2 regions of the Pseudomonas sp. ATCC 13867 genome follow, and region 2 is predicted to be linked to the other one. Evidence: predicted binding sites of a transcription regulator. Region 2 holds the regulator's gene; the other holds the start of a gene.

Region 1 (6,553 bases), 800 kb from region 2:
GACTGTACACGGCGTCATCGCCCAACCGTGCGCGCAGGCGTTCGCGCAGCTGTTCCCAGGGCAGCGACTGCTGCGGGCGGTCGTCGAACAGCTCGCGGTGCTGTGGCACGAAGGCCGGCAGGTCGTCGGCCAGCAACCGCACGCTGTGCACCGGGGCGCGCAGTTGCAGTTGCTCCAGGCGGCCACGGGTCAGCTCGAAGAGCATCGCCGCCTCGCGCTCGGCGCTGAGCAGGCCGACCGGCATCAGCGTGTCGCTGCCTTCATGGTGTTCCAGATGGAGGACGAAACGCTGCACGCCGCTGTCGCGTCCGGCGAGGAAGGCGGCGAGATCGGCGGTCAGGCGGCGCAGCGGGAACAGCAGCGCCTGGGTGGACTCCACGTCGAAGTTCAGCTCGATACGCGACTCGAAGCGATCCGGCGGCCGGTAGAACTCCAGGGCCAGCGGGCGCTGGCCGAGCAGGGTGTCGACCTGCCGCAGCACCTGCGGCGGGAAGCGCCGGGCCAGGCTCTCGCGCGGCAGGGCGAGCAGTTGCTGCAGGCTGCGCAGGCCCATGCGGCCCAGGGAGGTGGCGGCGTCGCGGTCCAGGCCGAGGCGTTCCAGCGGCATCCGGCCCAGGCACTGGCGTAGCTGCTCGTTATCGTGGATCGCCAGCCCGTCGTGGCCGTTGGCAAGGATGCGCGCGGCGGCCGGGTTGGGCGCGGCGGTGATGCGGTGGCGGAAGCCCAGGCCGTTCAATTCTTCGCGCAGGCGCGCCTCGAAGCGCGGCCAGGGACCGAACAGTTGCAGGCTGGACTGCACCTCCAGCAGCAGCGCGCGGGGGTAGTGCTGGCTGACCTGCGAGCTGAAGCCATAGGCCCAGGCGGCCAGCAGGTTCTGCCAGCGCTGCACGTCGCCCAGGTCGTACTCGGCGGTGGCGAAGTCGCGGCTCAAGGCCTGGGCGGCGGTGAGCGACTGGCCGGGCTTGAGCCCCAGCGCCCGCGCGGCCGGGTTCACCGCCTGCAGCACGCGACGCTGGGTCGGCCCGGCAAGCAGCGCCAGGGCGGCGTCCGGCTCGGGACGGCCGCGCAACACGCCGTCCATCGCCAGTTGCGGCAGGAGAATGCAGGCCCAGAGCATGCCGGCCTCAGTGCCAGGGCAGCGGAATGGGTCGCGCCGGCGCGAGGCCGCCGCGACATTTGAGCACGCGCAGCTGCGCCGGGTTGGCGTCCAGCGCCAGGCGCAACGCGGCGGGCGAGGGGTTAAGCGCTTCGCGCTGCGAGCGGTAGGCGATGGCCAGGGTCTGCCCGGTTTCGGCGGCCACCTGCAGGCGGCGCAGGGCGCGATCGTCGGCCTGCTGCGGCCAGCACAGTACGGCGCCGCAACTGCCTGAGCGCAGGCACTGCTCGGCGGCCCAGAGCGCATCGCGGCCGCTCGCCCGGACGATGGAGAGCTGCTCCAGCGCGACGCCGGCGGCCTGCCAGGCGGCCGGGTAGGGCACGTGGGGCGGCGCGACCAGCACGATGCGCTCGCCTGCCGCGCTTAGACGAGCCAGGGTCGGCCAGACCAGTTGCAGTTCGCCGGTGCCTTCCGCGACCAGGAGGATTTCGCTGAGCGCCGCTTCCGGCCAGCCGCCGCTGGGCAGGGCAGCGTCCAGCACCGCATGGCCGGTGGGCTGCTGGCTGGGCGGCAGGCCTTGCGGTTGGCCCTTCCAGACCTGCCGCTGGTGGAACAGGGTATCGAGCGCGACCACGCTGCCCATCACGGCCTCCCGGCCGGCGAACGGCGACAGTCATGCGCCCGGCCGGCGGGCCGGGGAAGGGGCGGGGATGAGGGGTGCATGGGATTGCTCGAAAAAAACTGTATGGATATACAGTTTATCCAGTGGGAAGGCGCCGTCAATGCCGGTTGGTCTGACGGGTATTCAGACGCGCCGGGGCGCTGCTACAAGTCCGCTCCGGCGCTTTGGCTCTCGTAGGAGCGGAGCTCCTCCGCGAATCGCCGGCAGGGTCGGCGTCTCCGGCAGGTTCGCGAGCAAGCTCGCTCCTACAGGTGGCCATCGGCGCGCTCTTCGTAGGAGCGAGCTTGCTCGCGAATCGCACGGCACAACGCCCATCGCGAAGCAGGGAATGGCGCATGCAAGCGGTTACAGCAGCAGATACCCCTGCGGCGCTTTCGAGCGTGGCGGATCGGCGATGAACTTCAGCCGCTCCGGCTTCCACCACCCCGGCAGCAACCGCCGCACCGCCGGCTGGTTGAAGCGGTCGTCGAGCAGGTAGATCACCCCCGAATCCGTCGGTGTGCGGATCACCCGGCCCGCCGCCTGGACGACCTTCTGCAAGCCGGGGAACAGGTAGGTGTAGTCGTAGCCGTCGCCGAACATCCCCTGCATGCGCTGCTTGATTTCTTCATTCACCTCGTTCACCTGCGGCAGGCCCAGCGTGGCGATGAAGGCGCCGATCAGGCGCTCACCCGGCAGGTCGATGCCTTCGCCGAAAGCACCGCCGAGCACGGCAAAGCCGATGCCGCGCGAGCCGGTGGTGAAGCGGTCTAGGAAGGCCTGACGCTCCAGTTCATTCATGCTGCGCGACTGTGCCCAGTGCGGGATGTCCGGGTGCTCGGCGGTGAAGCGGTCCAGCGCCTGTTGCAGGTAGGCGTAGCTGCTGAAGAAGGCCAGGTAATTGCCGGGCCGCGTACGGAACTGCCGGGCCATCAGGGTGCTGATCGGCGTGAGGCTGGCCTCGCGGTGCTGGTAGCGGGTGGACAGGTTGCTCAGCGCGTGGACTTCCAGCTGTTCGGCGTGGAAGGGTGACTCCACCTCGCGCCAACCGGTGTCTTCGGGCAGGCCGAGCAGGTCGGCGTAGTAGTGCGCCGGGGTCAGGGTGGCGGAGAACAGCGTGGTGCTGTGGGCCACCTTGAAGCGCTCGGCGAGGAAGGGCGCCGGCACCACGTTGCGCAGGCACAGGGTCGAAAGCACGCGCCGTGCGCTGACGTCGTGGCGGGTGATGTCGAACAGCGAGTGCGGTCCGTAGGCCTCGGCCAGCCGGCAGAAGAGCATGGCGTCGAGGTAGAAGCGCAGCAGCTCGGCCTCGTTGCCGGTGGGCTGGTCGGTGAGGTGGTCGGTGATGGCGCTGACGGCCTTCTGCAGCGCGGCGATGAACAGGTCGGGGATGGTCGGGTAGATCTGGTACTCCACATCCTGGTCCTGGTGCAGCTGGTTCCAGTGCCGGCCGACGCGCTCCAGCGCGCTTTTCAGCTTGGCCGGGGCGACCTTGCGCAGGGCGTTGAACTCGCCCTGGTCCAGCTCGGCGCTGTACATGCCGCGGCCGCGCTCGATGAGGTTGTGCGCCTCGTCCACCAGCAGGGTGACCTTCCAGTCGTTGAGCACGGTGAGGCCGTAGAGCAGGGCGGTCATGTCGAAGTAATAGTTGTAGTCGCCGACCACCACGTCGGACCAGCGGCACAGCTCCTGGCTCAGGTAGTAGGGGCAGACCTGGTGCTCCAGTGCCACCTTGCGCACCGCCTCCTGGGTCAGCCAGCACTGCTTGAGCGCGGCCTCGCGGGCGGCGGGCAGGCGGTCGTAGAAACCCTTGGCCAGCGGGCAGGACTCGCCGTGGCAGGCCTTGTCCGGGTGCTCGCAGGCCTTGTCGCGGGCGACGTGCTCGAGCACCCGCAGCGGCTGGGCGGCCTCCTGCTGGCGCAGGGTCGCCAGGGCGTCCAGCGCCAGGCGCCGGCCGGGAGTCTTGGCAGTGAGGAAGAACAAGCGGTCCAGTTGCTGGCCGGGGAAGGCCTTGAGCTGCGGGAACAGGGTGCCGAGGGTCTTGCCGATGCCGGTGGTGGCCTGCGCCATCAGCGTCTGGCCGTCACGGGCGGCGCGGTACACCGACTCGGCGAGCATGCGCTGGCCCTGGCGGAAATCGGCGTAGGGGAAGCGCAGCGTCTCCAGCCCCTGGTCGCGCTCGACGCGGTGGGCGCTTTCCTGCTCGGCCCATTGCACGAAGCGCTGGCATTGCAGCTCGAAGAAGGCGCGCAGGTCCTCGGCGGCGAAGCGCTCGCGGAACTCGGTCTCCTTCTGGGTGATGACGTTGAAGTAGACGACGGCCAGGTCGATGGCGTCGATCTCCAGGGTCTGGCAGAGCAGCCAGCCATATACCTTCACCTGCGCCCAGTGCAGCAGCCGGTGGTTCTGCGGGATGCGTGCGACGTCGCCGCGATGGGTCTTGATCTCTTCCAGCAGGTTTTCGTTCGGGTCGTAGCCGTCGGCGCGGCCGCTGACCACCAACCCCGGGTATTCGCCGCGCAACGGCAGTTCGGCGATGTAGCCCAGCCCGCGGCGGGAGACCACCGTGGCGTGCCCGGCCATGCCTTCCTGAGCCGTGGGAGCGGGGGTGAAGCGCAGGTCGAGGTCACCTTCCTTGGCGGTGAATTCGCACAGCGCGCGCACGGCGATGGCGTAGCTCATGCGGGCCCGTCCGCCTCGCCCTGCCAGCGTACGTAGCAGACTTCCACCGGCATGCCGTGCTCGGCGCAGAAGGCCAGCCAGCGCTTCTGATTATCCTGCAGGCGGTCGCCGGGGCCTTTTACCTCGATCATCCGGTAGCGCGCCTCGCCAGGCCAGAACTGGATCAGGTCGGGCATGCCGGCGCGGTTGGTCTTCGGGTCGGCCAGCAGACGTTCGAACCACAGCTTCAGGTGGGCCGCCGGCAGGCAGTGCAGGGCCTGCTCCAGCAGGTTTTCGTCGAGCAGCTCCCAGTGTACGAAGGGCGAGAGGATGCCGGTCTTGGCGGCCCAGGTTTCGCGGATCGCCGTCAGGTACGCATCGCTGTCCAGCAACGCCAGGCGTGCGGCGAAGGCTTCCGCGCGGCGGCTGACGAAGTCGCTGCGGTTGAGATCGCTGGGCCCGACCTGGAAGGGGTGGAAAAAGGCGCCGGGCAGCGGGGCGAAGATCACTTCCCAGCAGAGCAGGCCGAACAGGCTGCAGATCAGCGCGTTCTCCACGTAGTGCACCGGCGCTTCGTCCTCGTGAAGCACGGCCTGCACGGCGAATTCGACGTTGACGTCCGGGCGCTGCATCTCCAGGTCGATGCGCAGCGGCGGCGCAGCCTTGGCGGCTTTTTCCTTCGGCAGCCCGAGCTGGCGGACCAGCCGGGTCAGCGCGCGCTCGACCAACTGCAGCTCGCCGTCGCTTTCCGGCGCGGCCAGGGCGGCTTGCACCAGCGCATGGGCTTCCTCGAAGCGTTGCAGGCGTTCCAGCACGCGAATCTGCCGTTGCCGCGAGCCCCCGGCGGCGGTGCGTTGGTAAAGCGCCAGCGCGGCGTCCAGCTCGCCTTCGCGCTCCAGCTGGTAGGCCATGCGGTACAGCAGGCGGTCGTGGCGGGCTTGCAGGTAGCTGTTGTCGCTGTGGAAGTCACCCAGTTCGGCCAGCAGCTCGGCGATGGGTTCGCCGGTTTCGAAGCGCACCGCGCCGTTCCACAGGTGGATGTAGGCCTCAAGGTCATTGCGGCGGCGGAAGGCGCGGGAATCGGCGGTGAAGGACACGGTCTCGTAGCGGAAGATGCCGAGGTCGGCGAGGACGAATTCGGACCAGTCCTGCTGCAGGTTGCCGAAGAACAGCAGGCGCAGGCGGTCGCATAGCGGCGTCACCATCAGCGTGTAGAGCTGGTCGAGCTCCGGGTACCAGCCGGCGAAGGGCTGCACCTGCTCGTGGTAGGCGTGCAGGTGCTCGTAGAGTTCGGCCTTCTTCAGCGCGCCGCGCGGCAGGTCATCGCGAAAACGCGCGAGCAGTTCGTCCTTGAGCAGCAGTGACAGCAGCTCTTCCAGCGTGAGCGGGTAAGCGTTATCGAGCCAGCCCAGCTCCAGCAGCGGCGCGGCAGCGCTGGGGATGTCGCCGATCTCCGCGTAGCTCAGCTTGCCGGCGCGAAAGTGTGGCCCCTTGCGCATCACCAGCCGCACCAGCAACGCCCGTGACGGCAACGGCAGCGCGCGGAAATCGGCGATGAACCGGGCTTCCTCGGCGTCGAGCAGGTCGGCGTAGCGTTCGTCGATCCAGTCGAGGGCGCGGTGGAAGTTGGTCAGGTAGTAGAGGCTGGGGTCGAGCGGCACGGACATCGGCAGGCACTGGTTTTACATACAGTGGCAAGGATGGCGTGATGGGGGCCTGGCCGCAAGGGTTGGCACGGCCTTTCATCGGGAGATTGCCTACATGGCTGCGGGCTGCTCTTCGTAGGAGCGAGCTTGCTCGCGAACCGCATTGCACCGCATGGCCCGGCGTGAAGCGGGGTTCGCGAGCAAGCTCGCTCCTACAGGGGCATAGTGCCGGCGATGGGGCGGTACGGGTCAGTCCAGCCGGAACACCAGCGCCTTCAACCCGCTGTCTTCTTCGATATCGGCGAATTCCGGCGGGTTTTCCAGGCGCTCGACGAAGCGCAGCTGCGGCGCCTCGGCGGCCATGCCCTGGAGGAGGAAGTCCATGCCGACGGCCGGGTCGTTCACGCAGGCCAGCACGCTGCCGGCGCCGTCCAGTAGTTCCGGCAGGCGACGCAGGACGCGGGCGTAGTCCTTGTCGAGGACGAAGCT
Region 2 (6,553 bases):
TGGAAGTGAACGGCGAGCGGGTTCCGCGCTTCGCGCTGGTCACTGTGGAAAACGATCCGCTGGGGCTTCAGAGTGACCCGTCCGGCGAAAGCCACGCTTGACCTTGGCGCGACCGCCACTATATATAGCGGTGCCGCTCCTAGCTCCTCCCTCCTTATAAATTCATCTTTTCGACGCAGGAATCTTCCGATCCATGGGTAAATCGCTGGTCATCGTGGAATCACCGGCCAAGGCCAAGACCATCAACAAGTACCTGGGCAACCAGTACGTGGTGAAGTCGAGCATCGGCCACATCCGCGACCTGCCCACCAGTGGCTCGTCCGCGTCGAAGGAGCCTGCGGCGAAAGCGCGCAAGGCTGCTTCCGAAGCGCCGGCCCTGTCGCCCAAGGAAAAGGCCAAGCGCCAGCTCGTCACCCGTATGGGCGTCGACCCGGAGCACGGCTGGAAGGCCAAGTACGAGATCCTGCCCGGCAAGGAAAAGGTGATCGAGGAACTGCGCCGTCTGGCCAAGGATGCCGACACCATCTATCTCGCAACCGACTTGGACCGCGAAGGGGAGGCCATCGCCTGGCACCTGCGCGAGGCCATCGGCGGCGACGACTCGCGCTACAAGCGCGTGGTCTTCAACGAAATCACCAAGAAGGCCATCCAGGAGGCCTTCTCCCAGCCCGGCGAGCTGGACATCAATCGCGTGAATGCCCAGCAGGCGCGCCGCTTCCTCGACCGCGTGGTGGGCTACATGGTCTCGCCGCTGCTGTGGGCGAAGATCGCCCGCGGCCTTTCAGCTGGCCGCGTGCAGTCGGTGGCGGTGAAGCTGGTGGTCGAGCGTGAGCGCGAGATCCGCGCCTTCGTTCCGGAAGAATACTGGGAAGTGCATGCCGATCTGGGCACGCCGAAGAGCGACAAGGTTCGCTTCGAAGTGGTGCGCGAGAAGGGCGAAGCCTTCAAGCCGCTGAATGAGGCCCAGGCAATGGCCGCCCTGGAGAAGCTCAAGGCGTCCAGCTACAGCGTCTCCAAGCGCGAGGACAAGCCCACTTCCAGCAAGCCCTCGGCGCCGTTCATCACCTCCACCCTGCAGCAGGCCGCGAGCAACCGCCTGGGCTTCGGGGTGAAGAAGACCATGATGATGGCCCAGCGTCTCTACGAGGCGGGCTACATCACCTATATGCGTACCGACTCGACCAACCTGTCGGCCGATGCCATCGACATGGTGCGCGGCTTCATCGACAGCGAGTTCGGCAAGAAATACCTGCCGGCCAAGCCGAACTTCTACTCCAGCAAGGAAGGCGCCCAGGAAGCGCACGAAGCGATTCGTCCGTCCGACGTCAACCTGCGTCCGACCCAACTGTCGGGCATGGAGCGCGACGCCGAGCGCCTGTATGACCTGATCTGGCGCCAGTTCGTGGCCTGCCAGATGCCGCCGGCCGAATACCTGTCGACCACCGTCAGCGTTGCCGCCGGTGACTTCGAGCTGCGCGCCAAGGGCCGCATCCTCAAGTTCGACGGCTACACCAAGGTGCTGCCGCAGCAGGGTAAGCCGGGCGATGACGACGTCCTGCCGGAGATGAACCAGGGCGAAGCCATGAAGCTGCTCAAGCTCGACCCGAGCCAGCACTTCACCAAGCCACCGGCGCGCTTCTCCGAAGCCAGCCTGGTCAAGGAGCTGGAAAAGCGTGGCATCGGTCGTCCGTCCACCTACGCGGCGATCATCTCCACCATTCAGGAACGCGGCTACGTCACCACCCACAACCGCCGCTTCTACGCGGAAAAAATGGGCGACATCGTCACCGACCGCCTCAACGAGAGCTTCTCCAACCTGATGGACTACGGCTTCACCGCCGGCATGGAAGAGCACCTCGATGACGTGGCCCAGGGCGAGCGCGACTGGAAACACCTGCTGGACGAGTTCTACGGCGATTTCCGCAAGAAGCTCGACCTGGCCGAAGCCGCCAACGACGGCATGCGCGCCAACCAGCCGACCCTGACTGACATCCCCTGCCGCGAGTGCGGTCGGCCGATGATGATCCGTACCGCCTCCACCGGTGTGTTCCTTGGCTGCTCGGGCTACAGTCTGCCGCCGAAAGAGCGTTGCAAGGCGACGGTCAACCTGATTCCGGGCGATGAAATCGCCGCGGATGACGAAGGCGAATCCGAGTCCCGCGTACTGCGCGGCAAGCACCGCTGCCCGATCTGCAGCACCGCGATGGATGCCTACCTGGTCGACGAGAAGCACAAGCTGCACATCTGTGGCAACAACCCGGACTGCGCCGGCTACGAGATCGAGGAAGGCCAGTACCGCATCAAGGGCTACGAAGGTCCGAGCCTGGAGTGCGACAAGTGCGGCAGCGAGATGCAGCTCAAGACCGGCCGCTTCGGCAAGTTCTTCGGTTGCACCAACCCGACCTGCAAGAACACCCGCAAGCTGCTGAAAAATGGCGAGCCCGCCCCGCCGAAGATGGACGCCATCCGCATGCCGGAACTCAAGTGCGACAAGGTGGACGACATCTACGTACTGCGTGACGGCGCTTCCGGCCTGTTCCTGGCCGCCAGCCAGTTCCCGAAAAACCGCGAGACCCGCGCTCCGCTGGTTGCCGAGCTGGTACCGCACAAGGACGAGCTGGATCCGAAATACCACTTCCTGCTCGCAGCTCCGGCGAAAGACCCGGATGGCCGCCCGGCGGTAATCCGCTTCAGCCGCAAGACCAAGGAGCAGTACGTGCAGTCCGAGGTCGAAGGCAAGCCTACCGGCTGGCGCGCGTTCTACGACGGCGGCAAGTGGAAGGTCGAAGACAAGCGCTGATGGAAGGCGCGCCCCGCTGAGGCGGGGCGTGCTTATACTGCCGAAGTCGACTGCAGAGGGCCCGGTCATGGCGCACGAACTCTATACCCGTACCAACCAGAAGCTGTTCTTTGCCGGCCTTGCCCTGGAAGCCTGGCGCAGCGCCGAAGCGGCGCGTGCGATGAATGCCCAGGCGCGCATCCAGGCCGAGCGCGAAGCGGCGCTGTTCCATCTCTACGGAGCGGTGCTGGGCGTGGCCCATGAGATCGCTGGGTACTACCGCCTGCCCCAGGCGGGTGCGCCGCGCGTCGATATGCTGCTGAATGCCGAGGTGCTGACCGCGGCTCCAAGTCCGGAGCTGGCGGAAATGGTCGAGCTGGCGCAGGCCCCGGAAGCCTGGCTGAGCCGCCTGCTGGCCGCCTACGCTGCACTGTTCCAACCACCGAGTGAGCCGAAGAAGGCCAAGGTCGATCCGACCCAGCCGTTGATCCAGGCGGTGAACATCGATGAAGAAGCGCCGGTCGAGCTGGGCCACGAAGAGCTCGAGGCCTGGCGCAAGTCCCTGAAAGAGCTGGTGCTGCGCTTTCGCGCGTCGCTGACCGAACTCTGATACATGCTCTGATACGCACGGGTACGACCAGTCGGTCGGTCGGCGGAACGTTGGGCTAGGGTGTAGCGAATGTGACTGTTACACTACGCGTTCTGCTGTGGAGAACCCTTGCTATGCCAACCTCGTTTCTGGAAATCGTAGAGCTGCCTGACGGGCGTATCGTGCTGCGTCGCGCAGATGATGAGGAGGCATTGGTGACCCTGGAATTTTCCGCCGATGCCAAGGGCTTCCTGCAGGGGCAGCACATCGAGATCGCCAAGGCGATGTTCAATGTCGGCGTGCAGATGGCGGGGCGCCTTGCCGAAGGCAGTGACGCCGGCATGGACGAAGGTCCGCGCGTCCTGCACTAAGGTTCGTTCTGGCTTCGCGGCGGTCGCGGCGAAGCCTTCCCCTCATCCCAGGCGAATGTTCAGGCTCTGTGCCTGGCCGGCGATAGCGGCGCGGGATAACTGCGCGCGCGCCTTGGCATTGAGATTCAGCCAGCTCACCACGGTATGACTGTTGCCCAGGCGCAGTGCCTCGCAGGCCAGGGCTTGTGCGGCCGCCTGGTCGCGCGCCGGCAGCAGCAGGATGCGTTCGCGGTTCAGGCCGGCCTTGCGCAGCCAGTCCGGGGTCAGGCTGGAGGGTGGGGCGATCAGGGTCAGCCAGCGCGAATCGCTTTCCTCGCTCAGCTCGCGGAGCATCGGCGCCAGCAGCGTCAGGCATTGGCCGGGGAGGCCGCGCAGGGCGATCTCGCTGAAAGCGCTTTCGTCATCGGCGGGTTGTTCTTCCATCAGCTCCGGAAGCAGGGGAGCAGTACCGCTCGCCCAGAGTGCTTCCTGGAACAGCGGGAGTTGCGGCAGGTTCAGCGGCTGCGGGTACTGCATGGGTATCTCCTGTTCAGCGGCGGATTACGCCGACGCTCAAGCCTTCGATGATCAGTTCCTGTTCCTTGAGATCGACCTCGATGGGGGCGAACTCAGGGTTCTCGGCGATCAGCCAGACCTTGCTGCCTTCGCGCTTGAAGCGCTTCACCGTTACCTCTTCACCCAGGCGGGCGACCACGATTTGGCCGTTGCGCGCCTCGCGGGTAACGTGCACGGCGAGCAGGTCGCCGTCGAGGATGCCGACATCCTTCATGCTCTGCCCGCGCACGCGCAGCAGGTAGTCGGCCGGCGGGTTGAAGAAGGTGGGGTTGATGCGGCAGGTGTCGTCGACGTTCTGCTCGGCGAGTATCGGCGCGCCGGCGGCAACGCGACCGATGATCGGCAATTCGTCGTCATTGGCGGCGGCTTTGGGTTCGAAACCGGGAATGCGGATGCCGCGGGAGGCGCCCGGGGTCATTTCGATGGCGCCCTTGCGGGCGAGGGCCTTCAGGTGTTCCTCGGCGGCGTTGGGGGATTTGAAGCCGAGTTCCTGGGCGATTTCCGCGCGGGTGGGCGGGTAGCCGTTGTCTTCCAGGCAGCGTTTGATGAAGGCGAGGATCTCGGCTTGGCGCGGCGTCAGCTTCAGCATGTCCATACTCTGGCTTTTTATACAGTGCCTGGAATTATATACAGTGATGACGGGCTGGCAATGCCTATTTTCGCGCGGCTGTCGGCTCCACCCCCGTGGATGTAACCTGTGCCTGTTGGCAAGCGTCTTGCTGAGATTCAGTCATCTCGTCGTATTGCCTATAATTTTGTTAACAATCGATCGCACTTCGCTTGACAATACAAGAGGCTGAAACGTATGTTTCAAACAAGTGTTTGTCAGGCGGAATAGTCATGGCCCAGTCGGAAACCGTCGAACGCATCCTGGATGCTGCGGAACAGTTGTTCGCGGAGAAAGGCTTCGCTGAGACTTCTTTGCGTCTTATCACCAGCAAGGCGGGGGTTAACCTTGCGGCGGTGAACTATCACTTCGGCTCGAAGAAGGCGCTGATCCAGGCGGTCTTCTCGCGCTTCCTCGGGCCGTTCTGTTCCAGCCTCGAGAAGGAGCTGGATCGTCGCCAGGCCAAGCCCGATGCGCCACGAGCCACTCTGGAAGAGCTGCTCGAGCTGTTGGTCGTCCAGGCGATGGCGGTGAAGCCGCGCAGCGGCAACGATCTGTCCATCTTCATGCGTCTGCTGGGCCTTGCTTTCAGCCAGAGCCAGGGGCACCTGCGCAAGTACCTTGAAGAAGTCTACGGCAGGGTGTTCCGCCGCTACATGCTGTTGGTGAACGAAGCCGCGCCGCGCCTGCCGCCGTTGGAACTGTTCTGGCGCGTGCACTTCATGCTCGGCGCCGCGGCGTTCAGCATGTCCGGCATCAAGGCGTTGCGGGCGATGGCCGAGAACGACTTCGGCGTGAGTACGTCCATCGAGCAGGTGATGCGCCTGATGGTTCCGTTCCTTGCCGCCGGCATGCGTGCCGACAGCGGCATCAGCGATCCGTCGCTGGCCGGTGCCCAGCTCAAGCCGCGTGCCAAGGCCCCCGCCAAGGCCTGAGCCGAGCTGGGCGGTACAGTCGTGATCGGCTAAAGTAGCCGGCCATGACTGACCTCGATTTCCTCCATATTTCCCTGTCCGACCAGATGCTCTACGGCTTTGCCGGCGAGCACCTGTGCTTGCGCCTGGCGATTTCCAGCGCGGCCAACGGCGCTGGCGAGTCGAGTGGTTCCGGCTGCACGCCGCGTGGCCTGCATCAGGTTCGTGCGCGCATCGGCGAAGGTCTGCCCAAGGGGGCGGTGCTCAAGGGGCGGCGCTGGACGGGCGAGGTCTGGACCCGGGCGCTGCACGATGAGTGCCCCGGCCGCGACTGGATTCTCACACGCATCCTCTGGCTCAGCGGCTGCGAGCCGGGGCGCAATCGAATGGGGGAGGTGGATACCTTCCGCCGCTACATATACCTGCACGGCACGCCGGACTGCGAACCCATGAGTGTGCCGCTGTCCCACGGCTGTATCCGCCTGCGCAATGACGACCTGCTGGAACTCTTTCCCCGAGTGCCCCTCCATTGCCGGGTCCGTATCGAAGAGGCCGCCTGCCCCGACTGGCAGGCGCCACAACTGAACTGAAAGGAATGCACATGCAAGGCTCCCTGATGCTCGACATCGGCGGCACCTGGCTGACCGCCGAGGACCGCCAGATCCTGCGCCACCCGGAAGTGGGCGGCCTGATCATCTTCGCCCGCAACATCGAGTCGCCGCGCCAGGTGCGCGAGCT

The links. Region 2 encodes LexA, which represses DNA repair genes until DNA is damaged. Its sites were predicted from a motif close to CTGTNTNNNNANACAG; they were not measured.
Region 1: a site for LexA is predicted at 1,838-1,853, ahead of imuA (translesion DNA synthesis-associated protein ImuA). Genes of this name have one in related genera too.

Annotation. Positions count from the first base shown of each region.
Region 1 is NC_020829.1:2,861,646-2,868,198, reverse strand. Features, by position in the region: gene H681_RS12835 (Y-family DNA polymerase) at 1-1,117, opposite strand, end outside; gene imuA (translesion DNA synthesis-associated protein ImuA) at 1,125-1,739, opposite strand; gene H681_RS12825 (ATP-dependent DNA helicase) at 2,124-4,439, opposite strand; gene H681_RS12820 (VRR-NUC domain-containing protein) at 4,436-6,085, opposite strand; gene H681_RS12815 (class I SAM-dependent methyltransferase) at 6,314-6,553, opposite strand, start outside.
Region 2 is NC_020829.1:3,660,028-3,666,580, reverse strand. Features, by position in the region: gene H681_RS16260 (DUF1653 domain-containing protein) at 1-101, shown strand, start outside; gene topA (type I DNA topoisomerase) at 194-2,800, shown strand; gene H681_RS16250 (DUF6586 family protein) at 2,868-3,389, shown strand; gene H681_RS16245 (hypothetical protein) at 3,503-3,739, shown strand; gene sulA (SOS-induced cell division inhibitor SulA) at 3,782-4,255, opposite strand; gene lexA (transcriptional repressor LexA) at 4,269-4,883, opposite strand; gene H681_RS16230 (TetR/AcrR family transcriptional regulator) at 5,135-5,836, shown strand; gene H681_RS16225 (L,D-transpeptidase) at 5,881-6,405, shown strand; gene nagZ (beta-N-acetylhexosaminidase) at 6,417-6,553, shown strand, end outside.